3 regions of the Aliihoeflea sp. genome follow, and region 1 is predicted to be linked to each of the others. Evidence: predicted binding sites of a transcription regulator. Region 1 holds the regulator's gene; each other region holds the start of a gene.

Evidence for each region. Region 1 encodes LexA, which represses DNA repair genes until DNA is damaged. Its sites were predicted from a motif close to TGTTCNNNNTGTGTTCNG; they were not measured.
Region 2: the regulator LexA is predicted to act here: its motif matches at 5,768-5,785, upstream of ACT6QU_RS19055 (ImuA family protein).
Region 3: the regulator LexA is predicted to act here: its motif matches at 2,911-2,928, upstream of ACT6QU_RS00740 (PA0069 family radical SAM protein).

The regions. Positions count from the first base shown of each region.
Region 1 covers NZ_JBQVMV010000002.1:443,627-453,807, reverse strand. Annotated here, with positions in the region: gene mfd (transcription-repair coupling factor) at 1-2,659, opposite strand, end outside; gene ACT6QU_RS05255 (succinate dehydrogenase assembly factor 2) at 2,661-2,942, opposite strand; gene recG (ATP-dependent DNA helicase RecG) at 3,036-5,144, shown strand; gene ACT6QU_RS05245 (DUF423 domain-containing protein) at 5,122-5,478, opposite strand; gene lexA (transcriptional repressor LexA) at 5,586-6,290, shown strand; gene ACT6QU_RS05235 (ComEC/Rec2 family competence protein) at 6,303-8,636, opposite strand; gene gltX (glutamate--tRNA ligase) at 8,755-10,179, shown strand.
Region 2 covers NZ_JBQVMV010000031.1:1,373-11,553, reverse strand. Annotated here, with positions in the region: gene ACT6QU_RS19080 (hypothetical protein) at 1-313, shown strand, start outside; gene ACT6QU_RS19075 (hypothetical protein) at 318-830, opposite strand; gene ACT6QU_RS19070 (hypothetical protein) at 1,048-1,467, opposite strand; gene ACT6QU_RS19065 (hypothetical protein) at 1,464-2,858, opposite strand; gene ACT6QU_RS19060 (DNA translocase FtsK) at 3,317-5,641, shown strand; gene ACT6QU_RS19055 (ImuA family protein) at 5,792-6,622, shown strand; gene ACT6QU_RS19050 (Y-family DNA polymerase) at 6,513-8,075, shown strand; gene ACT6QU_RS19045 (error-prone DNA polymerase) at 8,072-10,181, shown strand, end outside.
Region 3 covers NZ_JBQVMV010000001.1:145,278-155,458, forward strand. Annotated here, with positions in the region: gene ACT6QU_RS00725 (F0F1 ATP synthase subunit B) at 1-223, shown strand, start outside; gene ACT6QU_RS00730 (F0F1 ATP synthase subunit B) at 233-712, shown strand; gene ACT6QU_RS00735 (ribonuclease HII) at 884-1,546, opposite strand; gene ACT6QU_RS00740 (PA0069 family radical SAM protein) at 1,682-2,836, opposite strand; gene ACT6QU_RS00745 (glycosyltransferase) at 2,973-3,437, shown strand; gene moaB (molybdenum cofactor biosynthesis protein B) at 3,438-3,983, opposite strand; gene ACT6QU_RS00755 (4-(cytidine 5'-diphospho)-2-C-methyl-D-erythritol kinase) at 3,980-4,864, opposite strand; gene ACT6QU_RS00760 (hypothetical protein) at 4,851-5,036, opposite strand; gene ACT6QU_RS00765 (S49 family peptidase) at 5,108-5,962, opposite strand; gene ACT6QU_RS00770 (tRNA1(Val) (adenine(37)-N6)-methyltransferase) at 6,050-6,823, opposite strand; gene ACT6QU_RS00775 (putative signal transducing protein) at 6,811-7,032, opposite strand; gene ACT6QU_RS00780 (polyprenyl synthetase family protein) at 7,189-8,205, shown strand; gene ACT6QU_RS00785 (tetratricopeptide repeat protein) at 8,330-10,181, shown strand, end outside.

The DNA.
Region 1 (10,181 bases):
TGGTCGTCGACAGGAGAACGTCGTACTGGCCGTCGTAGAAGGCGTTCATGATGTCGTCGAGTTCGCCCGCCGCCATCTGGCCATGAGCGGTCGCGACCTTCAGTTCCGGCACCTGCTCGTCGAGAAACTGCTTGATCTCGCCGAGGTCGGAGATGCGCGGCACGACGTAGAAGCTCTGGCCGCCGCGATAGCGCTCGCGCAAAAGCGTCTCGCGGATGACCAGCGGGTCGAAAGGCGCGATGAACGTGCGCACCGCCATGCGGTCGACCGGCGGCGTGGTGATGAGCGAGAGTTCGCGCACGCCCGTCAGCGCCAGTTGCAGCGTGCGCGGGATCGGCGTGGCAGACAATGTCAGCACGTGGACGTCGCTTTTCAGCTCCTTCAGCCGCTCCTTGTGCTTGACGCCGAAATGCTGCTCCTCGTCGACGATCAGCAGGCCGAGATTGTTGAAGCTGACGCCGGAGCCCAGAAGCGCATGGGTGCCGACGACGATGTCGATCGTGCCGTCCGAAATGCCCTTCTTGGTCTCTGCGAGTTCCTTCGAGCCGACCAGCCGCGATGCCTGCCGGACCTTGACCGGAAGCCCGGCGAACCGCTGCGAAAACGTCTTGAAATGCTGGCGGGCGAGAAGTGTCGTCGGCACCACCACGGCGACCTGGAAGCCTTCGAGCGCGGCAATGAAGGCCGCGCGCAGCGCCACTTCCGTCTTGCCGAAGCCGACATCGCCGCAGATCAGGCGATCCATCGGGCGGCCGCGCGCCAGATCATCCAGCACCGCGTCGATGGCGTTCTGCTGATCGTCCGTCTCGTCATAGGGAAAACGCGCGGCGAACTCGCCGTAGACGCCGTCCGGCGGCGCCATCACCGGCGCGGGCCGCAAGGTGCGCTCCGCCGCGATGCGGATCAGGTGCCCCGCCATTTCGAGTAGGCGCTTCTTCAGCTTCGCCTTGCGCGCCTGCCATGCCCCGCCGCCGAGCTTGTCGAGCGTGGCCTCGGAGCCCTCGGTGCCATAGCGCGACAGAAGCTCGATGTTCTCGACCGGCAGGAAGAGCCGATCGTCGCCGGCATAGCGCAGTTCCAGGCAATCATGCGGCGCGCCGGCGGCAGTAATCGTCTGCAACCCTACGAAGCGGCCGATGCCGTGGTCGGCATGGACGACGATGTCGCCGGCATTGAGCGCGGCGACTTCGGCAATGAAATCAGATGCCTTCTTGCGCTTCTTCGAACGGCGAACGAGACGGTCGCCGAGGATATCCTGCTCGGCGACGACGACCAGCTTTTCGGTCTGGAAGCCGGTTTCGAGCGGCAAGATCGCAAGGCCGATCTTGTCGGTTCCGAGCTTTTCGAGATCGGCCAGCGAGGCGACGCGGGCAACGCCTTCCAGTTCATGTTCACCAAGTATCTGCGCCAGACGATCGGACGAACCTTCCGACCAGCCTGCTACGACGACCTTGCGCTTCTTGGCACGCAAGTCCGCGATGTAGCGCGCGGCGCGGTCGAAGACGTTGATCGACGGGTCCGCGCGTTCCTCGGCAAAGGAGCGGCCGGCCTCGGCACCTGCATGGATGATGCGGCGGCGGTCGACTTCCGGTGCGGCGAAGGGCGTGAATTCGAGGACGTCGCGGCCCTCGCCCGCCGTCTTGACCGCATCGGCTGAAAGGTAAAGCGCGTCCGGCGGCAGCGGCTTGTACGGAACCGCTTCGCCGACGCTGCCCGACGATTGACGCTTGCGGGCATCGTAATAGTCGCGGATCAGCGTGTGCCGCTCGCCGATCGCCTCGCGCGAGAGATGATCGAAGACGACCGGCGCGTCCGGCAGATAGTCGAAGATTGTCTCGACCGTCTCGAAGAAGAGCGGCAACCAGTGCTCCATGCCGGCAAAGCGCTTGCCCTCGCTGATCGAGGCATAGAGCGCGTCGTCGCGCGATGGCGCGCCGAAAAGTTCGATGTAGCTGCGGCGAAAGCGGCTGATCGTGTCGGGTGTCAGCGCGATCTCACTCATCGGCTGCAGCCGCAATTCGCGCCGCTGGCCGGTCGTGCGCTGCGAGGCGGGGTCGAAGGCGCGGATCGATTCGAGCGTGTCGCCGAAGAAATCGAGCCGCAATGCCTCCTCCGCGCCGGGCGCGAGCAGGTCGAGGATGCCGCCGCGTACCGCATATTGGCCGACGTCGCGCACCGTCGCCACGCGTTCGAACCCGCTCGTCTCCAGCCTTGCGACGAGGTCGTTCATGTCGATCTGGTTGCCGGGCTTCGCGCTCAGCGTCTGGCCGGCGACGAAATCGAGCGGCGGCATTTTTTGCAGCACCGCATTGGCGCTGACGAGGACAATGGCGCGGTGCGGTTTTTTGCGGAGCGCCGCGATCGACGCCATCGCGTCCAGACGACGCGCAACCGCGTCGCTGCCGGGCGAAACGCGGTCATAGGGGAGGCAATCCCAGGCCGGCAGTTCGAGCACCGGCAGGCCGGGCGCGACGAACTGCAGGATGTCGGCGAGCGCCGGGATCTTCTGCCCGTCGCGCGCGACGAAGACGACCGGGCCATCCTGCGCAGCCGCAATCGCCGCCAGCGCGAAGGCCTCGTAGCCATCGGCAACGCCGTCGACGACCGTCGGTTCACCGGTGTGCTTGGCGGAGATGTGAATGGGATTGAGAAGCGTCATGTCAAGTGGCGAGGCTGCGGGCGTCGGTAATCATGCGGCGGACGATTTCGTTGTCCTGATGCGGCGGCACCGGCATTTCGCCGGTGATCCACTTGACGATGTCGCCATCGGATTCGCCGAGCAGGGATTCGAAGAGTTCGAGCTGCGCTTCGTCGAATTTGCCGAGTTCACGATCGGCAAAGCCACCGATGACGAGGTCGGCCTCGCGCATCCCGCGATGCCAGGCGCGAAAACGCGCCTTGCGCTTGCGGATATCGAGAAGATCAGCGGGATTTTCGGACATAAAGGGCCTACCGGGTTGGACCGCGCATATAGCGTCTGGGAAACGCGATGTCAGCCTTTCGGCAACGAAGTTGCCTCGATAGTATCCCGCGCCATGCGTCCCACCGAACTCGATCCCCTCTTCGCGCCCGTCACCTCGCTCGCCGGCATTGGCGAGAAGACGGCCGAACTGATGCGCCGCATCGTCTCGGCCGACACGACGGGCCGCGACGTGCGCGCGGCCGATCTTCTCTTCGTGCCGCCCCATTCGGTGATCGACCGCACGCGCCGCCCAGGCGTCGCGCTTTCGGGCGAAGGGTCGATCGTGACGCTCGACCTGACCGTCGATCGCCACCAGGCGCCACCACGTGGCCGTGGCGCGATGCCCTACCGCGTCTTCGCCTTTGACGAGACCGGCGAGATCGCACTCACCTTCTTCCATGCCAAGGGCCAATGGCTGGAAAAGCTGATGCCGGTTGGCGGGGAGATCGTCGTCTCCGGCAAGGTCGAGTGGTTCAACGGCCGCCCGTCCATGGTGCATCCCGACCACATCGTCGCCAAGGCCGACGCTGGCGCCCTGCCCGCGATCGAGCCGGTCTATCCAATGACGGCCGGGCTTTCGGCCAAACTGGTGCGCAAGGCGGTCGCATCCGCGCTGGAGCGGATGCCGATCCTTCCCGAGTGGCAGGACGAGACCGTGCTTGGCCGGCACGACTTTCCGGAATTTCGCGAAGCCCTTCTTCATCTTCACCAGCCCGAAGCGCCCGCCGATTGCGACATTGCAAGCCCCGCATGGCGGCGGCTCGCCTATGACGAGCTTCTGGCCGGGCAGATCGCGCTCGCGCTGGTGCGGCTGCGCATGAAGCGCGTCGCGGGCCAAGCGCGGCTCGGCGATGGCGCCAAGGGCGCGGCGATCCGCGACGCCCTGCCCTATGCGCTGACCGGCGCGCAGCAGCGCTCGATCACCGAAATCGAGGCCGACCTCGCCAAGCCGGACCGCATGTTGCGGCTCCTGCAGGGCGATGTCGGCTCGGGCAAGACCGTGGTCGCGCTTCTCTCCATGGCGCGGATCGCCGAGGCCGGCGGCCAGTCCGCGCTGATGGCGCCGACCGAAATCCTTGCGCGCCAGCATTTTGCTACGATCGCGCCGCTGGTGGAACAGGCCGGGCTTCGCGCCGCGATCCTTACTGGTCGCGAAAAAGGCCGTGAGCGCTCGGAGACACTTGCCTCCATCGCCGACGGGACGATCGACATCGTCATCGGCACCCACGCCATCTTCCAGGAGAGCGTCACTTTTCACGACCTCGCCTTCGCCGTCATCGACGAGCAGCACCGGTTCGGCGTCCATCAGCGGCTCGCCATCGGTGCCAAGGGTGTGGCGCCCGACATTCTCGTCATGACCGCGACGCCGATCCCGCGCACGCTGGTACTCACGGCCTTCGGCGACATGGACGTCTCGCGCCTCGACGAGAAGCCGGCCGGCCGCCAGCCGATCCAGACGGTAACCCTGCCGCTCGAGCGCCTGTCGGACCTGATCGCACGGATGCGCCGCGCCGTGGACGAGGGGCAGAAGATCTACTGGATATGCCCGCTGGTCGAGGAAGCCGAAGGCATGGACGTCATGTCGGCCGCCGACCGCCACAAGGCGCTTGCAGACATTTTCGGCCCAGACGTCGGGCTCGTCCACGGTCGAATGTCGGGCGTAGCAAAGGACGAGGCGATGGCCGATTTCAAGGCCGGGCGCACGCGCATCCTTGTCGGTACGACCGTCATCGAAGTCGGCGTCGACGTGCCCGACGCCACGATCATCGTCATCGAGCATGCCGAGCGTTTCGGCCTCGCCCAGCTTCACCAGTTGCGCGGCCGGGTCGGGCGCGGACAGGCGGCGTCGAGCTGCGTCCTCCTCTACCAGTCGCCACTCGGCGAGGTCGCTAAGCAGCGGCTGACCGTGATGCGCGACACGGAAGACGGCTTCCGCATCGCTGAGGAAGATCTGAAACTGCGCGGCGAAGGCGAACTCCTCGGCACGCGCCAGTCGGGCACACCCGGCTTTCAGCTTGCCCGCCTGGAACACCACGCCGACCTGTTGTCGGTCGCGCGCGACGATGCGCGGCTCTTCCTCCAGCGCGACCCCGACCTCGCCACGCCGCGCGGGCGGGCGATCCGCACGCTTCTCTATCTCTTCGGACGCGACGACGCGATCAGGCTGATCCGCGCCGGCTGAACAGCGCAGAAGCCGCGACGACGGCCCAGCCGGCGATCAACAGCATGCCGCCGGCAGGTGCGGCCATCGGGAACAGCCGGTCGCCGAGAAATGCGCGGGCAGCAATGTCCCCGCAGAAGAGCGCGAGCCCGACCGCGAGAATCCAGGTGCCGGCAAGCTGGAGCCGGCCGAATTGAAGACCTGCCAGCACCATCAGCGCCGGTGCATGGAACAACAGCATGTTGGCCGCGGTGCCGAGCGTGCCCTCTCGGTGCGCGGCGACCGCCGAAAGTGCGACACCGCAGGCGCCGCAAAGCGCGCCGAGGCAGAAAAGAATTCGGTTGGTATGGGCCATGTTTCGTCCAGATTGCTCGACTTTCACGCGCCTGTTGCAGAACACATGAAGAACGGTTAAGTTTGTTCTGGTTTTGTTTTTCGGCGATTCTCCTTGTAAGGACTGCCATGCTCACGCGCAAGCAACACGAACTCCTGCTCTTCATCCATCAGCGGCTGAAGGAGAGCGGCGTGCCGCCGTCCTTCGACGAAATGAAGGAGGCGCTCGGTCTGGCTTCCAAGTCCGGCATCCATCGTCTCATCACGGCACTCGAGGAGCGCGGCTTCCTGCGTCGCCTGCCGAACCGGGCACGCGCGCTCGAGGTGATCAAGCTGCCCGAATCGATCTCCCAACAGCCGCGGCGGTTCCAGCCGAGCGTCATCCAGGGCAGCCTGTCGGAAAAGCCGGCGGCCAGAGCCGAGAAGGCGCAGCCGATTCCGGTGACACGGGCGCCGGTCGAGATTCCCGTCATGGGCCGGATCGCCGCCGGCGTCCCGATCGACGCGATCCAGCATGCGACCCGCGCGGTCGCCGTGCCGCCGGAGATGCTGGCGGGCGGTGAACACTACGCGCTCGACGTCCATGGCGATTCGATGATCGAGGCCGGCATCCTCGATGGCGACACGGTGATCATCCGGGCGGGTCAGTCCGCGACGCCGGGCGAAATCGTCGTTGCGCTGGTGGACGATCAGGAGGCGACCTTGAAGCGCTTCCGCCGCAAGGGCGCGTCGATCGCCCTCGAAGCCGCCAATCCGGCCTACGAGACGAAGATCTACGGGTCCGAGCGCGTCAAGGTTCAGGGCAAGCTGGTCGGGCTGCTCCGCAAGTACTGAGCGGCGGCGGGATCAATCGCGGCGATAGGGCGGCATTCCGCGCGCCTCGCGGGAGAATTGGCGGTGGCTGTGCCACGGCCGGTAAGGCTCGCGAATGGCGTGGATGATGTTTGGCAGGGCACCTGCGTTGCCCAGTTGGATTTCCGCACTGCCCCGCCGTGCCAGGTCCTGCTTCGTCACGATCGCCGCCTCTCCCGTCCGACAGACATTGCCCGCAGTCGCATCATCGATCACGATCAGCGCGGCGCTGGTACAGAATGCGAAAGCGGCGATCGCGTCCGGTACATGAGCCACTAGGCGCCCTTGCTCGTCCTGCGCGACGCATGTCTTGGCCGCGCAGGAAAAGCCCGGCACGGTCGAGGCCTGGTCAATCGCTTCGGCCGGCGTCGCCGCATCGGCAGGCGGTTGGACGCGGTCCGCATCCATTCCATGCAGCCAGTTCTGGATCGTGAAGCCGTTCGGCCGGGATCGATTGACGTGAAGCGTCCGCCCCTGGCCGGCGATGGCGACGAGCCGTCCATCCTCCGAGACAAGGACATCCGGCAGGTCGCGATTTGCGATGAGGCCGGTCCCCAGGATCAGGAATGGCAGCGCGATCAGGCGCAACTTGCCCGACAGCGCGGTCATGGCGACGAGACCGACCGTGAGCACCGCGACGGCAGCGACGGGCAGCGAACCGACGGCATCGATCGGCGAGCGCGCCGCAAACCACGCGGCGATATCGGTAACCACCCCGATTGCTGCGCCCATGACGCGCAGGGGCAGCGCCTCGAGGCCGAACGGCATCATGAGGGCCGAGAGCACCGCGAAAGGCATGATGATCGCCGAGACGATCGGCATGGCGCTGAGATTGACCCAGAGCGCGTGAGGCGAGACGCGGTGAAAGTGGTAGGCCCCATAAAGCGTCGTCGCGAGCCCGGCGATCACCGAAGTCGCGGCAAGACCAAGCATGAACTTGAACGCGCCTGCGGCAAGGCGACCGATCGCGCCGCGTTCGGCTCGCGGCGCGTCGGGCACGCGGCGCGGTTCGCTCCACCAGCCATAGGCGCCGATGAGTGCCGCCGTCGCGGCAAACGACATCTGGAAGCTCGGTCCGACGACTTCGTGCGGCGATATCGCGATGACGATAATCGCGGAAATCGCCAGATTGCGCATCGTGATGGCCGCCCGGTCGAAGAGAATCGCGACGAGCATCACCGCCAGCATGATGTAGCTGCGTTGCGCGGCAACGGCGCCTCCGGAAATTCCCAGATAGAGCGTGGCGGCAATCAGCGCGACGATGGCGGCGTATTTTTTGACCGGGCGACGTGACGCAAACACCGGAAAGAGCGCCAGACCGCCCCTTATGGCCACGAGCACCGTGCCGGCGACGAGCGCCATGTGCAATCCGGAGATAGACAGGATGTGGGCAAGCCCTGTCTTGCGCAGGTCCTCGTTGACCGTTTCGGGTATTCCCGCACGCACGCCGGCAGTAAGCGTGGCTGCAATTTCGCCTTCCGCTCCCGAGAGAACGGCACGCACCCGAGCGGCGATGGCGAGGCGTACGGCTTCGAGCCGCAGGACCAGCGTCTCGCGCAGGTCGGGCGGCGGCGAAGAGGCGGCGAGCTCGGGATCGCGCAGGAAGAATCCGATTGCGCCGATGCCGTCGAAATAGCTGTTATAGGCGAAATCATAGCCGCCTGGCCGCACCGGGCCGGAAGGTGGCATCAGGCGGGCGATGCCGACGATCGTCATGCCGAGTTGCAGCTCGGCCGGCACGTTCCGTGCGGAGAGACGAACCCGGTCGGGCGCGTAGCGCAGTTCGGGCCGCGCCGTCGATGCGACATCCAGTGTCAGGCGCGTGCGACCGGTCGCCTGATGCTCGATGCGTACCACGCGCCCCGTCACCTCGGTTCCGATCTCCGATCCCATCATCGCCGTGCCGGTCCGCCATGTCTCCAGTCCAGCGAGCCCGACGCCTGCCATGGTGGCGAAAAGGGCGAGAACGATGAACGATATCGCGGGCCAGGCACGGCAAAGAGACGCCAGCAGCAAGAGCGCTGCCAGCGCCGACACTACGAGCCAAAGCGAGGGCTCGAACGGCAGCGCGCCGTAAACCACAACGCCAACCGCCATAGCGACCGGCAAAAGGATGAAGCCCGTACCGCGATCGCGCTCGTCGGAGACCGCGCGGGCCGCTGCCGCGCCAATCGGGAGGGTTCGCGCTGAAACTTCTCGTCGTGTGACCGGGGCCGCATCGAGCGGCGTGGCGGTTTCGGTGTGAACAAGGATCATGCCGTCCACGTCCGCCTCGCCGGGCGGAACGAAGGCGCGCCATTCTTCGTCCTGACGCGTGTCCCCGGCCATATCCCCTGCCCGCCCGCTTGCGCCTCAAGCCGCCTATGCTACATGAGCCACCACGAATGGCCACAGCGCCCGCGACGCGGCCGAGCCGTGCGCCTCCCCAAGTTCTCCAGGAGCAATCATGTCCTCCAAGGTCGTCACCCGCTTTGCCCCCTCGCCGACCGGCTATCTGCACATCGGCGGCGCGCGCACCGCGCTTTTCAACTGGCTCTATGCCAAGCACACGGGCGGCGAGATGTTGCTGCGGATCGAGGATACCGACCGTGAGCGTTCCACCGACGCCGCGACCGCCGCGATCCTCGACGGGCTGAAATGGCTCGGGCTGGACTGGGACGGCGAGCCTGTCTCGCAGTTCGAGCGCGCCGACCGCCATCGCGAGATCGGCGAGGAGTTGGTGAAGAGCGGCAAGGCGTATTACTGCTATGCCTCTCCCGAGGAACTGACCGAGATGCGGGAGAAGGCGCGTGCCGAGGGCAAGCCGCCGCGCTATGACGGGCGCTGGCGCGACCGCGATCCGTCCGAGGCGCCCGCCGGCGTCAAGCCTGTCGTTCGCATCAAGGCGCCGCAGGAGGGCTTCACCATCGTCGCCGACAAGGTTCAGGGCGAGGTTCGCTTTCCCAACAAGGACCTGGACGATTTCATCATCCTGCGCTCGGACGGCAACCCGACCTACATGCACGCCGTCGTGGTCGACGACCACGACATGGGCGTCACCCACATCATTCGCGGCGACGACCACCTGACCAACGCGGCGCGACAGACCATCATCTACCAGGCGATGGGCTGGGACGTTCCGGTCATGGCCCACATCCCGCTGATCCATGGTGCAGATGGCGCGAAGCTGTCCAAGCGCCATGGTGCGCTCGGCGTCGAGGCCTATCGCGAGATGGGCTACCTGCCGGCGGCACTGCGCAACTATCTCGTCCGTCTTGGCTGGAGCCATGGCGACGACGAGATCATGACGCTCGACCAGATGATCGAATGGTTCGAAATCGAGGACGTCAACAAGGGTGCGGCCCGCTTCGACTTCGCTAAGCTGGAGGCGCTCAACGGCGTCCATATGCGCCAGAGCGACGATGCCGAGCTTCTCGGCGCATTCGAGGCGACCCTGCCCTACCTTCCCGGAGGCGCCGAGATGGTCGCGGCCTTGACGCCTCAGCGTCGCGCGCAGCTTCTGGCGGCGATGTCCGGTCTCAAGGATCGCGCCAAGACGCTTGTCGAGCTGAAGGACGGCGCGGCTTTCCTGTTCGCTGAGCGGCCCCTGCCGATGGAAGAGAAGGCTGAGCAGATTCTCGCCGATGGCGGCCGCGACGTCGTTCGCGACCTCCTGCCCCGGCTGGAAGCCGTCGGCGAATGGAGCGCATCCGAGACGGAAGCCGCGGTTCGCAATTATGCGGAGGAGACCGGATTGAAGCTGGGCAAGGCGGCACAACCCCTGCGCGCAGCCTTGACCGGCCGCTCCGTTTCGCCTGGCGTTTTCGACGTTCTGGCCGTTCTGGGTCGTGAGGAAAGTCTCGGCCGGCTTCGCGATCAGGCCGAAAAGTGAAG
Region 2 (10,181 bases), on a different contig from region 1:
CGAGATCAAGGCCGCTTTCCGTCGCTGGCCGACGTGGGACTTCGGACACACACCGCTGCCGCGACATCTCTACGAACGCTACCTCGCGTTCGACCTGGTCTTGCGGATACTGCGTGCCGGCGACGCGACCGGAGCGATCTGGGCCGTCGAGGTCGGAGTTGACGAACGCCTAGTGGGAGCAGTCGAGATCGCCTTGGGCGAAGCCGATGTCGGCGTGGCCCTCCAGGAGCCGCACGTGGACGGCGCGGCCGGCCTGATGAAGGACTGGATCCGGGAGATCGGGGAAGCGACGCCGTTGCCGCTGGGAATGTAAACGTTCAGGCAGCGGCGAAGGACGCAGCACCGAACAGAGGGACGAAAGCTGAGATCTCATCATAAGAGAGGGCGCGGTCGAACTGCGCCGAACAGTCCTGATAGCGATCGATGAACCCGCGCGGTGCGATCAAGACCGTTTCCAAGTCGTGATAGTGTAGCCATTTCGGGGTTCTGGCACATTGGATGGCGCGACGTCTGTAGGCAGCTGCCTGATCGAAGGTGAGCTTGCCGTCGAAGGGCTTGTTTTCAATGTGGAATGCGAAGCGTAGGCCGCCGGGTGCCTCGAACACGGCGAAAAGGTCGGTTTCGGATTCAGTGCCGTCATTGAGCTTGATCCACCAGTGCTTCCACCAGTGCTTGGCCTTCCTCACGCGGGACTGCTCTTCATGCAGCAGGCGGGCGGTGTCGGCGAACCGTCCGAAACGAGACCCGGCTAGCAGCCAGTGTTGGAAGACCTGGTCGGTCTCCAGCGTGTCGGCGAAGGCGTGATCGAGTTCGACTTCTGATATCCGCATGCGAAGCTCCCTGCATAGAGAGAAACTACCCGCCACAGGCTTCCGGACGGTTAACCGTCAAGCTGCAGAAAATCCATTTCGGCCGCAGGAAAGGCGTTACTGATGGTGGTGGGTACCGCCGTGAATCTTGCACTCGAGCAATGCAGGCTGGTCGCACTCGCCCGGCGGCGACATTTCGATGAAGCGCGAGTCCTGATCTCGGGAACGCCGGGCGAGTCTAAACCGTACGCTGAGTGCGAGCCTCGCGCCGGTTCTCCACCCACTGCCAAGCGAGCCGAAGCGCGTCCGTGAGGTCGGCAAGGTCGGCGTCACCCTCGTCTTCCCACGCCCTGAAGATTTCGCCCCGATGATAACAGCAAGCGATGCGGTGATCGGGAGCGAAAATGACCCGGCCCGCTCCTATTTCCGGAGGAGATGCGAGGACCCAGCGGTACTCGCCGTCGCCCTCGTCGGTAAGGCAGCGTGCCATGTCTTCGAGAAGCTCGACGTCGATGTCGGACAGGGGCTCGCCGGCCGCGCGGAGCCGCTCAATTTCGACCGCTGCAGATTCGGCAGCCGTGACCGTGGCGGAAACCGACACGGTGCCGTCGAGAAGCGGTCCGAGTTCGATGCTGTCGTCGTAGTCGTGGTCTGTCATGCAGCCTTCACCCCTGCAGCCGCTCGGCGGGCCAATTCCAAGCCTTCCAGACACCACGTTTCGAAGGCCTCAAGGATCCTCAATTTGACGTCGAGATACTCGTGCTGGTCGTATACGGATGTTGCAGTCGTTTTACGACCCTCGTCCGCATGCGTGATCATCTCGACGTCGTCGCGGGTGAGCCGCTTTTCGCCGACGCTGAAATCATGCATCCGGGGTCCCATGACACTGATGAAAGTTCGGCGGAGGTGATGGGATGAGGGTGTGAAGGGAAGGGCGGACAGAGGTCCCCCAGGCTCGCGCATCGTCTCCAGCACCGCCGACACCCTTCGCTCGGACATGTGGCCGTTCATCGACCTGCCTTTCTTGCTTGGCCGAAGCTGAGGGAAGAGATACAGGTTGTCGTCCCGCGACATAGCAAGAGCGGCTCGGACTGCCTCGGCGGCGGTTTTCGGCAGCGGAAGTACTCTCCAGGCGGCTACTTTGTCCGATAGACGCCAGACCATGCCGTACCCTGGATGGTCCTTGATCGCCGATTTTCGTGTCTTAAGCGGCGTCATTCGACGCTGCCCGGTTAACAATGAGATGGTGGTCGCGAGCCGGGCCGAAGCATTCGGCACGTTCGGGAGCGCTAGAAGTAGTTGGCCGATCTCGATCTGAGAGAATGTCCGTTCGGTCTCGGTATCGACTTCCGTTTCGGTTGACCGTTCCATGACCTTCGACAATGGTTGAGCCGGCGAAAGTGCGATCAACGCATCGTCGCGGTTCACGTACCATTTGAAGCAGGACTTCAACGCGCTCACCGTTAGGTCGGCTTGGCGGAGCTTGCCGCCGCCGCCTCCACGACGGACGATCGATGCCCGCACTTTGACCAGATCCTGCGTAGTAATCGCGACGACGGGCTTCCCGGCTAGGTGAGCGAAATCGGCAGACATCGCCCCGCCTTCGACTGCGCCCAGGGCGCTGCGATAGTTGCGGACGGTGTCCTTGTTCCGGTGATCGGCAACCCACGCGAGGAACCCGTCGCGGACTTCCTCCCAGGTCTTGCCCGAACCCGCCGCGATATCCGCATGCTGCTGGGCGGTTTCCACGTTACGGTGCTTCAGGAACTTTGCGATGAGGGTCTTGAAGTCCTCGCCGTTCTTTTTCGCTGTCCGGACTCGGGCGGTCAGTTCGCGCAGCTCGACGATGTCGTCTATGTGCTGAAACGCGTGGAAGTCGGCGATCCGGACTTTCAAGGTCCGCTCGATGATCCGCCAGGATGCTCTCGTGTCGCCGACGACGATGGCGAGGCCGGCGGCATCCTTGTCGCGGATCGTCCCCGTCTCGCCGCGCTTCAGCATGCCCCGCACGCGCTTGATTGTGTTGCCGTCGATGCTTTCCGTCGCCATCTGCCGTCCGCCCTGTTGATCCAATCTACCTCGAGCGTGACCGAACCCGTAGCGGCTGTCCAGAGGTGTGACCCTCGCGCTGATGGTGACGATGCGTCGCGTGACCTTTCCTTTTGAAAAAGGTCACGGCCAAAAAAGATTACAAGCCACGATGGCGTCTCGGCTCGACGCTTTGTGCTGTAATGCTTCGAAATTCAAATCTGTTAACAAGGTTTGATGAATGCTAGATCACAAAACCGCCGAGCAGCTGACTCTTAATCAGCGGGTCGTAGGTTCGATCCCTACATCACCCACCATTTTCATTCCATTCGTCTGTCCCAATTGGGCGCCCGCCATCATCGGCGCGCGATTATGATTGTGCACGACCGCGTTTTCTGACGCGCCGGCAGCGTGGTCGGGAAGGAACTGTTAACCGTGTGATCCTATCCCTCAACGGTGTCCAACCGTTGAGCATACGCATGTCATCCTCGCCGATCACCAGGGCAAACATCATCCCGATTTCCCTTTACTCTTCCCGGGCGCAGACGGCGCCCGATGGGTCCGAAACGCAGGCGGAAGCTGCACGCGCCGAGCGTGATGGCCCGCGCGAACCGTCGGTCAATCCGGTTTCTCAGGAGGCCAAGCCCGAGTGGGAAAAGCACTTCTTCATGGCGCCGAACGTGCGCTTCACGCGCACGCCGGACAATGCGGTGACGAAGAAGCAGAACAAGGCGGCCGCTGAACCGACCGCCGGTTTGTCGCCTGACGAGGCGCCGATGGCGCCGGTCGTCGTTCGCGACCATGTTCTGGAACTCGTCCATGACGCGGACGACCGGTCGGCCGAGGCGGTCGATGAACCTGCTGCCCCGGCCGCTGCGGCCAAGGCCGAGTCGGCCTCGCCGACGAGCGGGGACGTGTGGGCGCTCCTTTCGGACCACGCATTCTTCGAGCTCGCGCCGCCGCTGTCGCCGAAGGGCGAAATCGTGCCTGCACCCAAACCCGTCGCTGGCCGGGTGGTTTCCGTGGCCCCGCGGACAGTCGCCCCGGCCGCGGCCGCAACGCCGCGACCCAGCGAATCCGATCCGGCATCTCTCTACCGTGTCATCGATTGTTCGGTTGGGTCAGGTGGTAAGGCCCTCACTTCTTCTGAGGAGGCCGCGTCTGGGCGTCTCGCGCAGCGTCCTGCCGGGCAGACCGCGGTGCGGGCCATCGTGCCAGCCGCTCCGCCAGCGTCAGTGCGGCCGCCGGTCTTGCCCGAGCCCATGCGGATCGAGGCCGAAGCTTTCGGGGAGGGCTATTCGTTTCCCCCGATCGACCTCCTGCAGGACCCTCCGATCGGAACCGGCGTCTACCTGACGCAGGAGCGCCTGGAGCAGGGCGCGGACCTGCTTGAAAGCGTGCTGGAGGATTTCGGGGTCAAGGGCGAAATCATTCACGTGCGCGCCGGCCCGGTCGTCACGCTCTACGAATTCGAGCCGGCACCCGGCGTCAAATCGAGCCGCGTGATCAATTTGGCCGACGACATTGCGCGCTCGATGTCGGCCGTATCGGCGCGCGTCGCGGTGGTGCCGGGCCGCAATGCCATCGGCATCGAATTGCCGAACGACGAGCGCGAGACGGTCTATTTCCGCGAACTGATCGAGAGCGACGCCTTCGGCCGGTCGAATGCCAAGCTTGCGCTGGCACTCGGCAAGGACATCGGCGGTCAGCCGGTCGTCGCCGATCTGGCGCGCATGCCCCATCTTCTGGTCGCCGGAACGACGGGCTCGGGCAAGTCGGTCGCCATCAACACGATGATCCTCTCGCTTCTCTGCCGGTTGAACCCGGAAGAGTGCCGGCTGATCATGGTTGATCCGAAGATGCTAGAACTGTCCGTCTATGACGGCATCCCGCATCTTCTGACGCCGGTCGTCACCGACCCGCAAAAGGCGGTGACCGCCTTGAAATGGGCGGTCCGCGAGATGGAGGACCGCTATCGCAAGATGGCGCGCCTCGGCGTGCGCAACATCGACGGCTACAACAGCCGCGCTGCAGCCGCACGCCAGAGCGGCGAACAGATTTTCATGCAGGTCCAGACCGGTTTTGCCAAGGGAACGGGGGAGCCGACCTTCGAGGAACGCGAGATCGACCTGTCGCCGATGCCGTTCATCGTCATCATCGTCGACGAAATGGCCGACCTGATGATGGTGGCGGGCAAGGAGATCGAAGGCGCGATCCAGCGTCTCGCACAGATGGCGCGGGCAGCCGGCATCCATCTGATCATGGCGACGCAGCGTCCCTCGGTCGACGTCATCACCGGCACGATCAAGGCGAATTTTCCGACCCGGATTTCCTTCCAGGTCACCTCGAAGATCGACAGTCGCACCATTTTGGGCGAACAGGGCGCCGAACAGCTCCTCGGCCAGGGCGACATGCTTCACATGGCCGGCGGCGGGCGCCTGGCGCGCGTCCATGGGCCGTTCGTTTCCGATGCCGAAGTCGAGAAGGTCGTCGCGCACCTCAAGGCACAGGCGACTCCGGAATATCTCGACACGGTGACCGCCGATGGCGATGCGCCGCTCGCCGATGAGGACGAAGGCGACGTCGACGCCGCCGTGGACGGCGACGATGGCGACACGCTCTATGCCGAGGCGGTGAAGGTCGTCACGCGAGACAAGAAGTGCTCGACCTCTTATATCCAGCGACGCCTGGGCATCGGTTACAACCGTGCCGCCTCCCTCGTCGAACGGATGGAGAAGGAGGGGCTGGTCGGTGCGCCCAATCATGTGGGCAAGCGCGAAATTCTTTCCGGCCAGTCTGCTTAAGGCTGGCCTGATCGGCGCTCGGCGGGGCTGAAGGTTCGACCGGACCTTCGCCTCGTCAGGCGCCGACGCATGGGAAGATCACATTTTCCAAAGCCGAATTGACTCCCGTTCCGGTTGGGTTCTTAATAGAACAAAATAGGAACATATGGCATGGATGGTCGACGCGATATCCATGCGCTGCGGCAAAGCCTCGCCGCCCTGGAGCCCGTCGGACTGATTGGGCCGGAGAGCCGGTTTTCGCTTGGTGCGGACGGGCCGGACAGGGCGTTGGGCGGCGGGCTGATGCGCGGCGCATTGCATGAGGTGCTGGGTGCGGCAGGGGCGGATGCGGCTTCCGCGGCGGGCTTCGTCGCGGGTTTGAGCCTGCGGGCGGGCTTGCGGATCGACGAGGATCTGCGCTCTGAAGGCGGCGCGATGCGCCTTCGGAAGACGCTTTGGGTGCGCCAGGTCGCCGGCGAGGTCGAGACGGGCAAGCTCTATCCGCAGGGCCTGCTCGACATCGGCCTTTTGCCTCAAACGCTGATCCAGGTTCGGCTGAAGGATGCCGCGGCCGTCCTGCGCGCCGGTATCGAGGGCGCGCGGTGCGAGGCGCTCGGCGCGGTCGTCATCGAGCCCTGGGGCAATCCGAAGGTGCTCGACCTGACCGCCACGCGTCGGCTGACGCTGGCGGCGGAGGAAAGCGGCGTGCCGATCTTTCTTTTACGCCTTTGCGCACGCGCCGAGCCGAGCGCGGCGACGACGCGCTGGCAGGTGGGCGCGCTTGCTTCGCGCCCGCTCGAAGCCAATGCGCCGGGCATGCCGGCCTTCGACATCACCCTTTTGCGCCAGCGCGCAGGCACTGCCGGCCTCAACTGGCAGATGGAGTGGAACCGTGACGAGCAACGCTTCGAGGAACAGGCGATATCTCGCGCTGTGGCTCCCCTTTCTTCCGACCGACCGGCTGGCGCGTCTGGCGCGCAGGGCTGGCGGCAGGCGGGATGACCGGCCGATGGTGGTCGCGGCGCTTGAGGCCAATGCGATGCGCCTCGTCGCAGCCGACCGCAAGGCGCTGTCGCTCGGGCTCAATCCGGGCCTTGGCCTTGCCGATGCGCGCGCCCGCGTGCCGGCGATCGAGGTGCACGAGCACGAGCCGGAGGCCGATCTCGCGCTTCTTCGCCATGTCGCCGACTGGTGCGATCGCTATACGCCTGTCGTTGCGGAAGAGGCGCCCGACACGCTGATCCTCGAGATTGCCGGTTCGGCACATCTGTTCGGCGGGGAAAAGCGGCTGAAGGCCGACCTCGAGCGGCGGCTGTCGAGCTTCGGCCTGACGGTGCGGTCGGCGATTGCCGGAACGGCAGCGGCGGCGCGCGCGCTTGCCCGCTTCGGGGAGGGCGGCATCGTCGCGTCCGGCGCGGAGCGCGAGGCCGTGGCGCCGCTACCGGTCGCCGCCCTCGAAGTGGAGCCCGAGAGCATCGTCGCGCTCCGCCGCGCCGGCCTGATGTCGCTCGGTGATCTTGCCGCGCGCCCGCTGAAGCCGCTCGCCGCACGGTTCGGTTCGGGATTCGTGCGCCGGCTGCAGGCCATTTTCGGCGAAATCGACCCGCCTTTGTCGCCGCGCCGGCCGCTGCCCTTGTTCACGGCGGAGGAACGCTTTGCCGATCCGATTGGGCTCGAGGGGGACATCGCGATCGCCTTCGAGGCGCTGACGCGCAGCCTTTGCGCCCTTCTGGAGCGGCACGGGCAGGGCGGGCGCGCCTTCGAGGCGACCTTCTTTCGCGCCGATGGCGCGACGCGGCGCATCGAGGCGCTGGTCGGGCGGCCTCTGCGCGATCCCGCAGCACTGAAGAAGCTCTTCATGACCCGGCTCGACGCGCTTGCCGATCCGGTCGATCCCGGCTTCGGTTTCGACATGATCCGGCTCGCCGCGCTGGCGGGCGACCCGGCCGACGGCGCACAGATGCGTTTCGAGCGCGACCGGGTGGACGAGGCGGCGGTGGCCGACCTCGTCGACCGCCTGAGCGCGCGGTTCGGCCCGGGCGCTGTCGAGCGCTTCCTGCCGATCGACAGCCATCTGCCCGAACGTGCCGCACGGCGCGTGCCGGCGATCGGCGATGGCGAGGCCGAAATCGAATGGAGCCCGAGCCCCGCCGGCGAGCCGCCCTTGCGTCCAATCCTCATCTTCACGCCGGCTCAGCCGGTCGAGACTATCGCCGAAATCCCCGAAGGTCCTCCCTACCGTTTCCGCTGGCGGCGCATCTGGCACGACATGGTGCGCGTGGAGGGCCCCGAGCGCATATCGCCCGAATGGTGGCGCACGGCCAAGGAGCCGAAGACCCGCGACTACTACCGCGTCGAGGACCGGCAGGGCCACCGCTACTGGCTTTACCGCGAAGGCCTTTATGCGCGCGAGGCGGGCGAGGTGCGCTGGTTCATCCAGGGGCTCTTTCCATGACGGATTACGCCGAACTTGCCACGACCACCAATTTCTCCTTCCTGCGCGGCGCGTCGAGCCCGCAGGAGATGGTGCTGGCCGCGCTCATTCTGGGCCATAACGGTATCGGCATTGCGGATCGCAATTCGGTCGCCGGCGTGGTGCGCGCCTACGGCACGCTGAAGGAGGCCCGGAAAGGCGAATTGCCGGTCGAGAAGATTCGCGAAGGCTCGGGGCCGGGTGAATATGTCTGGGCAATCCCGGGCGAGGTCGAGAACCTCCAGATCGACGTCGAAACGCTGATGGCGCAGGCGCAGGCATTCAAGCTTGCGGTCGGAACGCGGCTCGTCTTTTGCGACGGCACGCCCGACATCATCGCCTATCCGGAAAACCGGCAGGGCTGGGGAGAGCTGTGCCGGCTCCTGACCATCGGAAACCGGCGTGCGCGGAAGGCGGACTGCATTCTTTATCTGGACGATCTTCTCTCCCGTTGCAGGAACCTGCTGCTGGTCGTCATGCCGGGGGAAGAGTTCGGTCAGTTGCCGCACCTGCTTGCCCGCCTTTCAGGGGCCGGCCACATCTGGCTGGGCGCCACGCTTCTCTACAATGGCCGCGACCGGCGCCGGCTCGCCAGGCTGAAGAGCCTCGGCGCAAAGGCCGGCGTGTCGCTGCTGGCCGTCAACGACGCGCTTTATCATTCCCCCGACCAGCGCGATCTGCAGGATGTTCTCACCTGCATCCGCGAGGGCACGACCATCGAAGCGGCAGGTCGCCTGCTTCATGCCAATGCGGAGCGGCATCTGAAGCCCGCCCGCGAGATGGCGCGGCTCTTTCGCGATTGTCCCGAGGCGATCGACGAGGTGCAGCACCTTCTGGCGCGGGTGGATTTCTCGCTGGGCGAACTCAAATACGAATATCCCGACGAGCCCATTCCGCCCGGCTGGTCGCCGCAGGGCTGGCTGGAGGACCTGACCTGGCGGCGGGCCGCCATGCGCTATGACGGCGTGGTGCCTTCGAAGATCGTCGATTCCATCTGCAAGGAACTGGTGCTGATCGAGAAGCTAGACTACGCGCGCTATTTCCTCACCATCCACGACATCGTCCAGAAGGCGCAGGAACTGGGCATCCTGTGCCAGGGCAGGGGGTCGGCGGCCAATTCGGCCGTATGCTACGCGCTCGGCATCACCTCGGTCGATCCGGCGACGAGCGACCTATTGTTCGAACGGTTCCTGTCCGAAGAGCGCAAGGAGCCGCCCGACATCGACGTCGATTTCGAGCATGAGCGGCGCGAGGAGATCATCCAGTATATATATGAGCGCTACGGCCGACATCGCGCGGGCATCGCCGCGACCGTCATCCACTATCGTCCTAAAAGTGCGATCCGCGAGGTCGGAAAGGCGCTTGGCCTGTCGCAGGACGTGACTGCGCGCATCGCCGGCACGGTTTGGGGAAGCTGGAGCCGCGACACGCTGCCGGACAAGCGCATCGTCGAGGCCGGGCTCGATCCGGCCAATCCGATGATCCGACGCGCGGTCGATTTCGCTGCGCGGCTCCTCAACTTTCCACGTCACCTGTCGCAGCATGTCGGCGGCTTCGTGCTTGCGCGCCACCGGCTCGACGAGATGGTGCCGATCGGCAATGCCGCGATGGAGGACCGCACCTTCATCGAATGGGACAAGGACGACATCGACACGCTCGGCATGATGAAGGTCGACGTGCTGGCACTCGGCATGCTGACCTGCATCCGCAAGGCGTTCGAGCTTCTCGAAACGCATTATGGCCGGTCATGGGAGCTTGCGACCATTCCCCAAAAGGACGACCCGACTTTCGAGATGCTCCAGCTCGGCGAATCGATTGGCGTCTTTCAGGTCGAAAGCCGGGCGCAGATCAACATGCTGCCGCGCCTGCGGCCCAAGGTGTTCTACGATCTCGTCATCCAGGTGGCGATCGTGCGGCCCGGGCCGATCCAGGGCAACATGGTCCATCCCTATCTCAGCCGCCGGCACAAGCCGCCGGAGGAGATCGTCTATCCCTCGCCCGGCCCCCCGCACGATCCCGACGAACTGAAGAACGTGCTCGATCGCACGCTGGGCGTCCCGCTCTTCCAGGAACAGGCGATGAAAATCG
Region 3 (10,181 bases), on a different contig from region 1:
GGACGCTGCCAAGGCCGACGCCGAGGCCGAGCGCAAGTCGGTCGAGGCCGATCTCGAGCGCAAGCTCGTCGAAGCCGAGCGTCGCATCGCCACTGTCCGCGAAGCGGCCATGAAGGATGTCGGCACGATCGCCGAGGAAACAGCCGGCGCCATCGTCGAGGCGCTCATCGATCGCAAGCCCGATGACGCGGCCGTTGCCGCAGCCGTCGGCCAGGTTCGATAGGAGCCCGCCATGGACGCCACTTTCTGGGCAACAGTCGCCCTCGTCATCTTCATAGGACTGATCGTCTTCCTGAAGGTGCCGGGCAAGATCGGCGGAACGCTCGACCAGCGCGCCGAGCGCATCCGCAACGAACTCGAAGAGGCACGCCGCCTGCGTGAAGAAGCGCAGCAGCTCCTCGCCGAGTATCAGCGCAAGCGCAAGGAAGCCGAGCAGGAAGCGGGCGACATCGTCGCCGCCGCCAAGCGCGAAGCCAACCATCTGGTCGAGGAAGCCAAGGCACGGACGCAGGAATACGTCGCCCGTCGCACTACGCTCGCCGAGCAGAAGATCGCCCAGGCCGAGCGCGACGCCGTCAACGCCGTCCGCTCCAACGCCGTCGACATCGCGGTCGCCGCTGCGGCCAAGCTGCTCGACGAACGCGCCGATGCCGATGTCAAGGCGCAGCTCTTCAAGTCGTCCCTCGACGACGTGAAGGCTCGCATGAACTGACCCCGGTCAGGGCAGAACTTTGAAAGACCCCGCTCCGGCGGGGTTTTTTGTTGCCAAGTCGGCTGCGCGATTCGATGAAGGCGTTTCCTCGCCCCCATGAAATGGGGGAGAGGTGGCTCGGGCAAAGCCCGAGACGGTGAGGGGGCCTGTGACCTCCGCCGAAAAGCGACGCTACTCCGCAGCGTCCAATCTGAACGGCGCAAACGACAGCCGATGCAGCCGCGCTGCCGGTCCGTGCACCTCAATGGCCGTCCGATGACGCACGGTCGCATAGCCCATATGCACCTCGAACCCGTACGACACATGGATCGTCGCCGTTCGCGACATCATCCGGTCGCGCGTCACCTTGGCGATGATCGACGCCGCAGCGATCGACTGCGAGCGCTGGTCGCCCTTGACCACGGCCTTGCCGTCGCACTTGAGGCCCGGCGGGATGTCGCGTCCGTCGGCGAGCACCAGCTTCGGCTCGACCGCCAGAAGCGTCACCGCCCGGCACATGGCTTCGAGGCTCGCCTTGCGGATATCCGAACAATCGATCGAATCGGCCGAAACCGAGGCCACCGAAACCGCCAGCGCCTTCTTCAGGATTTCGTCGAAGAGCGTCTCGCGTTCGCCATGCGTCATCCGCTTGGAATCGTCGAGCCCCTTCGGGATGCGCTTGGGATCGAGGATCACGGCCGCCGCGACCACCGGTCCTGCAAGCGGCCCACGTCCGGCCTCGTCGGTCCCGCAGACGGGCCACAGGCCCTCGCGCTCGGCAGCGAGCTCCATCCGGAAATCCGGGCGGACGGGCAGGTCGAAGAGAAGCGGAGAATCGGAGCGCGGGCGAGCCATGTTGCGGCAATGCTCGCATTGCGTCCGATTCTCCGCAAGTCCTTCCCGGCCGTGGGGCGGAGCGGGAAGGACACCGTCGGGCAATGATTGGGGACAAGCCGGACGGAACAGAAAACGACGGTAGGAGTGCAATCTTCAGAGGAGCGTCAACTGCTCCCCTTGCTTCAAAGGTGGCACGAACAGGTCGGTGCGCAGCTTCAGCCTTTGCGTGTTGAGCCCGAGCCGCTTGGCGGCAAGTTCGAACCGCCGCCCGATCTGCCAGGCATAGGGCCCCGCGCCCTTCATCCGCTTGCCGAATTCGGCATCGTAGTCCTTGCCGCCTCGCATTGAGCGCACCAGCGACATCACGTGCCGATAGCGGTCGGGATAGTGCTGCAACAGCCAGTCCTTGAAGATCGAGCTCACCTCCAGCGGCAGGCGCAGGATGACGTAGCCCGCTTCCCTCGCGCCGGCCGCCGCGGCCGAATCGAGGATGCGCTCGATCTCCGCATCGTTGAGGCCGGGAATGACCGGGCCGATCATGACCGAAGTCGGGATGCCGGCTTCCGACAGCGCCCGCACGGCCTCCAGCCTGCGCGGCGGCGTCGCTGCTCGCGGCTCCATGGCCCGCGCCAATTTGCGGTCGAGCGTCGTCACCGACAGCGCCACCTTGGCGAGACCCTTCTCCGCCATCCGCGACAGGATGTCGATGTCGCGCATGACCAGCGCCGATTTGGTCACGATGCCGACCGGATGGTTGTGCCGCTCGAGCACTTCCAGCAACTCGCGCATGATGCGCCATTCCTTCTCGATCGGCTGGTAGGGGTCCGTGTTGGTGCCGATCGCGATGGTCTTCGGCTGGTAGCCGTCCTTCGCCAGCTCCCTCTCCAGAAGGCGCGGCGCATCAGGTTTGGCGAAGAGCTTCGATTCGAAATCCAGCCCCGCCGAAAGCCCCATATAGCTGTGCGTCGGCCGCGCGAAGCAGTAGACGCAGCCGTGCTCGCAACCGCGGTAAGGATTGATGGAGCGGTCGAAGGAAATGTCGGGCGAATCGTTGCGGGTGATGATCGTGCGCGGCTTTTCGATCTGCACGTCCGTCTTGAACGGCGGCAGTTCCTCGAAAGAGTTCCAGCCATCGTCGAAGACGTGCCGCTCGAACTTCTCGAAGCGCCCACTTGGATTGACGCCCGCGCCACGCCCACGCCGCCTGTCCGGCACCACGCGCAGGCCGCTTTCCTCGATCATCGCATTGGCCATATGCGCATCTCCGCTTGTGAAAGCGGCAACGTCGGCTCGTCTGATCTGTTCCATGTCGTTCTCCTGGCGCCGCGTCGGGGGCGCTCTGGGAATCGGCGTTTCGATGAAACAATTCCTATCTATTGAAAAAGAACAAAGAAAGAACTTTCTTCGCGTTCGCGCATCTGGCCACCTCATTCAGACTGCGCTAATGAAGGGCATGATCTCCGTATTGATCGAGACGAAAAACGACGAGGAGCGCCTGGCGAAGACGCTCGCCTCGCTCGTGACCGGCGCCGTCGAGGGTCTGGTGCGCGAGGTCATCGTCTGCGATCTAGGCTCGTCCGATGGCACCGAAACGGTGGCCGAACACGCGGGCTGCGTCTTCCTTGCGGAAACTCGCGGCGAAGACGCCTTGGCCAAGGCGCGCAGCGACTGGGTCCTGCTGCTGAAGCCCGGCGCGCGCCTCGTTCCCGGCTGGGTCGAGGCGGCGCGCGAGCATGTCGCGGTTGCCAACGGTCCGGCGACCTTCTCGCGCTCGCGTCAGACGGAATTGCCGTTCTGGTCGAATTGGCTGACGCGGCGCGAACGCATCGCCGAGGGCCTTCTCATGCGAAAGAGCATGCCGACGAAGGGCAGGCCGCTTCGCCTGCGCGCCGAAATCCACGCCGTCTGATCAGACGATCTGGCCTGCGCCGCGCTTCAGGTGCTCGTTCAGCCGCGGCATGATCTCCACGAAATTGCACGGCATGTGGCGATAGTCGAACTGGTCCTTCAGTATGCCGTCCCAGGCGTCGCGGCAGGCGCCTGGCGAGCCTGGCAGCACGAAGACGAAGGTTTGGTTCAACAGCCCCGCCGTCGCGCGGCTCTGGATCGTCGAAGTGCCGATCTTGTCGGCCGAGATCTTGTGGAACAGCGCCGCAAACCCCTCCATGCGCTTTTCGAACAGCGGCTCCAGCGCTTCGGGTGTCACGTCGCGCCCTGTGAAGCCAGTCCCGCCCGTGGTGATGATCGCGTCGATCGCCTCGTCCCGAGCCCACGAATTCACCTTGGCGCGAATCGCCGCGATGTCGTCCTTGACGATGTCGCGCTGCGCAACTTCGTGGCCCGCCGCCTTGATCCGCTCGACGAGCGTCGCGCCGGACTTGTCCTCGTCGAGGCTGCGCGTGTCCGAAACCGTGAGCACGGCGAAGGTGACGGTGATGAAGGGGCGTTCGCTCATGGTTCGATCCGTCTTTTGAAGCTTCCAGAGGCGTGGCTTTGCGTGGCGACCACGAACCACGAACCCTTCGCGGCCCGCATTCGTTCCGCCGTCCGTTCGGCCCGGTCGCTATCTGCAAATATGCCGAAACAAGTCGCGCCTGATCCCGACATCCGCGCGAAGTCGGCGCCGGACCGTTCGAGCAGTTCCAGGCACTCCCCGATCTGCGGCGCATAGGCGATAGCCGGCGCCTGCAGATCGTTTCGCGTTCCACGCAGCCATTCGACCACGTCGCCTTCGGGCAGGCCCGGCAGAGGCGCATTGTCGGGCGAGGGGAGGCGGCGGAAGATTTCCGAAGTCGGCACCTCGACGCCCGGATTGACAAGCACCAGCGACAGGGCGGGAAATTTCTGCACAAGATCGATCCGCTCGCCGATCCCACGCGCGCGCAGCGGCTCGGCAGCAAGGCACATCGGCAGATCAGCGCCCAGCCTCAGCCCGATAGCGGCCCGATCGCCCTTCGCCATCCCGGCAAGACAAGCCGCCGCATCGCTCGACCCGCCGCCGATGCCCGAAGCCGGCGGTAAATTCTTCGTCAGCCGCAACGCCAGCGGCCCGCGCACGCCTTGTGCTTGGCGAATTGCATCGCGCGCCTTGATGACGAGATTGCTTGCGTCCGTCGGAACGCCTGTCGCAAACGGCCCCTCGACCTGAAAACTGTCCGCAGCGGCCGGCCCGATCTCCAATTCGTCGCCAAACCGCGTGAACACGACGAGCGTATCGAGCAGATGATACCCATCCGCTCGCCTGCCGGTCACATGCAGCGCAAGGTTGATCTTCGCCGGGGCGCAGAGGCGCAGCCGCTCGATCACGCCGGCCGTGTCAGGCTCAGTCCTTGGCAACCCGGTACTCGCCGGTCGCCGGGTCCTTCACAAGCGTCCCGATCGCGCCGGTACGCGCTTCGCTCTCGTTGCGTCGCGCGCGCGCCGTGATCTTCTCGGCTTCGCGAATGAAGCGCCGGTAGCCGAGCACCGCTGCGGCTCCGACGGCCGCGAAGAAGAGTAGCTGGGGCATCGCGTTCATCCGCTCCGATCATCACGCAGTGGGCATGACAGAACACATACTAGGCATTTTCGTGATCGCGATCAAAGCCCGTAGCGGCTCCAAAGAGCCCGTTCGCTCGCCGTATCGGCAATGCCCTGTGCTGCCGAATGCGCGATCTCCTGGCTAAGCCCGCCAATGCCGAGCTTACGGCCGAAAAGCCCGCGCGGCATGGTGATGAGCTGCATCCGCGTCTTGTCGCCGTAGCGGTCCTTCAGCACCTGTCGCATATCGCCCAGATGGTCGACGAGGCCGAGCTCCATCCCCTTGCGCCCGGTCCAGAACAGCCCGGTGAAGAGGTCGGGATGGTCGGCCAGTTTCGCCCCGCGCCGCTCGCGCACCAGGTCGATAAACGTCTCGTGAACCTCGAGCTGCAACGCCTTCAGCTTCTCGATGTCCTCGGGCCGCTCCGGCTTGAACGGGTCGAGCACCGACTTGTTCTGCCCGGCCGTATGCACCCGCCGTTCGACGCCGATCTTCTTGATCAGGTCCTGGAAGCCGAACGAGGCGGAGACGACGCCGATCGAGCCGACGATGGAGGAGGGGTCGGCGAAAATCTCGTCGCCGGCGCAGGCGATCATGTAGCCGCCCGATGCCGCGACATCCTCGACGAAGATGAGAACGGTCTTGTTCTTCTCGACCGCCAGGTCACGGATGCGCTTGTAGATCAGCCGCGACTGCACGGGAGAGCCGCCCGGCGAATTGATGGAGATCGCAACGGCCGGCGCGTCCTGCACGGCGAATGCCTTTTCGATCAGCCCAGCCGTCGTCGCCAGAGAAAGGTTCTGCCTGAGCGGGCTCGCGCCTGACATGATCGCGCCATGCAGCCGGATCACCGGGATGGTGACGGCGGTCGAGCGAAGGGATTTCGGAAGGATCTTGTTGACGAGGCGTCGCACGTTCGGTCGGTCTCCTGTTGCCCTCTCCATGTAGGGCTGGCGCACGGCTGCGCAATGCACGCATGGGGAGCCGTCGGGATGCGCCGGTCAGGCGAACAGCGCACGCTCGCCGTTGATCGCCGCCTCCGCCTCGGGCGTGAACCCGTTGCCCGTCTCGCCGTGCAGCGTCAGCGGCGGTAGCATCGAGAGCGTGCCGCGCTGGCCCCGCCAGGCGCGCATCACGATGCGGATCGCCGCCTTGCCCGGCCGCGGGTGGATGGCCATCAGTTCCGCGCTGCCGAACCGGCCGTCGATCGCCGCCAGCATCGCAGCGAGCGACGCCGGGCGCGCAATGATCGCAAGCCCCCCGCGCGGCCGCACGATGGCCGCTGCCGTGCGAACCCATTCCTCGAACAGCCCGTCCGTCATCACATGCGCCGCCTGGCGCAGCGCGTCCGGCGAAGCCCGGTCGGCGGCGTCGTTATAGGGCGGGTTCATGATGGCGAAGTCGCAGCAATTGTCGCCGAGCCCGGCCGCGATCCGCGCTTTGCCGCGCAAGCTCACGTCGGCCTCGATCACGGTTGTCCGGCTTTCAAATGCCGCATTCTCCGACAGTTCCAGCGTCGCGCGCGCAAATGCCGCCATCTCGCCTTCGCGTTCGACAAGCATCGCCGCAGCATCGGAAGAACGCGCCAATACCGCCAGCCCGGCCGCCCCGGCGCCAGCGCCTAGGTCGGCGACGCGCCCCGCAAACCCGTCCGGCACTGCCGCCGCCAGCAGCATGGCATCGAGCCCGGCGCGATGCCCGCGACCGGCCGGCTGCACCAGATGAAAGCGCCCGCGATGAAAGGCGTCAACCGTCTTAGATGTCACGGCTTCAATTCGTCGACGATGCCGGCATCGGTCAGCACGCGCCGTGCCTGTGCGTGGTCGTCATCCGTCACCATCACCCTGCGCGGCAGGATGCCGATCGAGCCTTCCAGGATGCTCATGTTCTGGTCGGCGACGAAGAAATCGATGTCGGCGTCGCGCAGGAGACTCTCCACGAACGAGATCAGGACGATATCGTTGGTGCGCATCAGTTCCTTCATGGCTTCCCTCGGCTCGTTTCCACTCTATGTAGCGGGCGTCCGGGTGGCCCGAAACCCCAGCCTTGCGCCAATTCGCCTCTTGCCCGCAATAAGGCGCCGCCATAAGGTCCGCGCCGACCCCGGCAGGCCGTCCGGCAGATCCCTTGGGAGACGATTTTGAGCGTAGTAGTGAATATCGGCAGCACGCGCGGGCACACGGCATCGATCGATGCGCTGCTGGAACTCACGCGCGCCGATATGGCCAAGGTGAACGAGCTGATCCTCGCCAAGGCCGGCTCCAATGTCGAGATGATCCCGCAGATCGCCAATCACCTCATCTCGTCAGGCGGCAAGCGCCTGCGGCCGATGATGACGCTCGCCGCCGCCCAGATGTTCGGCTACGCCGGAGACGGACACGTCAAGCTGGCCATGGCGGTCGAGTTCATGCACACCGCGACGCTTCTTCACGACGACGTCGTGGACGAAAGCGCGCTGCGCCGCGGCCGCAGCACGGCGCGCATGATCTGGGGCAACCAGGCAAGTGTCCTCGTCGGCGACTACCTGCTCGGTCAGGCCTTCCGCGTCATGGTCGATGTCGGCTCGCTCGACGCGCTCGACGTCCTGTCATCGGCCGCCTCGGTCATCGCCGAGGGCGAGGTCATGCAGCTCGGCGTCGCCAAGAATCTCGAGACCACCGAAGACGACTATCTCGCCGTCATCAAGGCGAAGACCGCCGCGCTCTTCTCGGCAGCCGCCGAAGTCGGCCCGATCATCGCCGTCGCCTCGAAAGCGGACCGCGCGGCCCTGCGCTCATACGGCGTCAATCTCGGCCTTGCCTTCCAGCTCGTCGACGACGCGCTCGATTATGGCGGCAACGCCAAGGACCTCGGCAAGAATGTCGGCGACGATTTCCGCGAGGGCAAGGTCACGTTGCCGGTGATCCTGAGCTTCCGCCGCGGCACGCCCGAAGAGCGCGCCTTCTGGAAGAGCGCCATCGAGGACGCGCAAAGCGACGATACCGCGCTCGAAAAGGCGCGCGGCCTGATGGTGAAGTACGGTGCGATCAACGACACCATTGCCCGCGCCCGCCATTTCGGCGCCATCGCGCATGACGCGCTCGCCCCGCTTCCCGACGGTGCGCAAAAGCGCGCGCTGGTTGATGTCATCGATTTCTGTATCAGCCGCGTTTCCTGAGCTCGTTTCGCGCCCGGGTGACCGGAACGTGAAAGCGGGGCGATTGAAGCGTGACCCCAAAAAGGCCATGCTTTGCATGAACGCCTAGCCCTCGGACTGGGTAACTCGATCAGGAAGGGAAGCGATGCCGCGCTCCACCGATAAAGTCCTTGCAGCCCTTGCACTTGCATTCGGGCTGACGACTGCGATCCCTGCATTCGCGCAGGACGGCGCCGCCGGGCAGGACCGAATCAGCGTCAATTCCTTTGCCGGAGCCTACCTCGCCGCGCGTGCGGCCGAGGTCGACAATGACGTGAACCGCGCGATCGCCTATTATCAGCGCGCGCTGGCCTTCAATCCGACCGACGAGGCGATCCAGCAAAGCCTCATGGTGCTCCTGATTTCGCGCGGCGATTTCGAGGACGCGCTGACGCTTGCCGAAGATCTGCGCGATACCCCGGAGATCGAACGCTTCTCGAAACTCGCGCTGGCCGTCGATGCGATCCGTACGGACCGGCCCGACGACGCCCTTGAACTGCTCGAGTTCGCGCAGGAATCCGATCTCGACCGGCTGATCACCTCGATCATGCGCGCCTGGGTCGAAGCGGGCTCGGGCGATGTCGATGCGGCGCTGGCCCGGCTCGACGGCGTCGAAGGCCCGCCCTGGTATGCGCTTTTCGTGAACTATCACCGCGCGTTGATCGCTGCCGAGGCCGGTCGCGACGACGTGGCCGAGCAGGCCTTTTCCGCGACCACGATCAGCCTCGAGGCAGGCGGCGCTGCGCCCGAAGTGTTCCTGCGCGCCCACGAGGCCTACGCCCGCTTCCGTGCCGCGAACGGCGACGACGACACCGCGCTGAACATCCTTGCTAAGGCCGACGAACTCGCGCCCGACCGGGTGACGGTCGTCGCCTTGCGGGAAGAGATCGAGGCCGGCGAGGAAATCGCTCCGCTGGTCGCCGGCACCGAAGCTGGCGCAGCCGAAATCCTGCTCAACCTGTCGACCGCGCTCAACCGCGGCGGCGGCGAGGCATTCGTGCGCCTTTATTTGCACTATGCGCTGGCGCTTCAGCCCTCGAGCGACGCGGTTCTCCTCCAACTCGGTGGCATCGCCGAAATGCAGCGCAATTCCGAGGAGGCGATCGAAATTTACGGTCGTATCGCGCAGGATTCGCCGATCCGGCAGATCTCAGAATTGCAGGTGGGCCTGAACCTCGCGGATCTCGACCGGCATGACGAGGCGGTCGAACATCTGGAACCGCTTCTGGAGGCGGCGCCCGACGACCGCCGCGCCTATCTTGCGCTTGGCGGCGTTTACGCCTCGCAGCAGAAATTCGCGGAAGCCGCCGAAGTCTATGACCGTGCGGTCGCCCGCATCGATACACCCGAGGAGGCCGATTGGAACCTCTATTACCAGCGCGGCATCGCCTATGAGCGCATCAAGCAGTGGGACAAGGCGGAGCCGAACTTCAACCAGGCGCTCGAACTCTACCCCGACCATCCGCAAGTGCTGAACTATCTCGGCTATTCCTGGGTCGACATGAACATGAACCTGGAGGAGGGGCTCGCCCTCATCCAAAAGGCTGTCGACCTTCGCCCGAGTGACGGCCACATCGTCGATTCTCTCGGCTGGGCCTATTACCGTCTCGGCCGCTACGAAGAGGCGGTGACGGAACTCGAGCGCGCGGTCAGCCTGATGCCGAGCGACGCGATCCTGAATGACCATCTGGGTGACGCCTACTGGCAGGTCGGACGTCGCCTCGAAGCGACGTTCCAATGGAGCCACGCACGCGACCTGGAGCCTGAGGAAGACCTGCTCGAGGACATCAATCGCAAGCTGCGCGAAGGGCTCGTCGAAGCCGCCGCCGAGCCGGAAGAAGAGCAGGACTTCGCCAGCCTCGCGCCCGAACCCGAAGCCCCGGCCGAGCCCGAAGCACCCGCCGAGCAGGTCGCGACCACCGCCCCCGTCGCGCCGGCTCCCAACGAGGTCACCCATG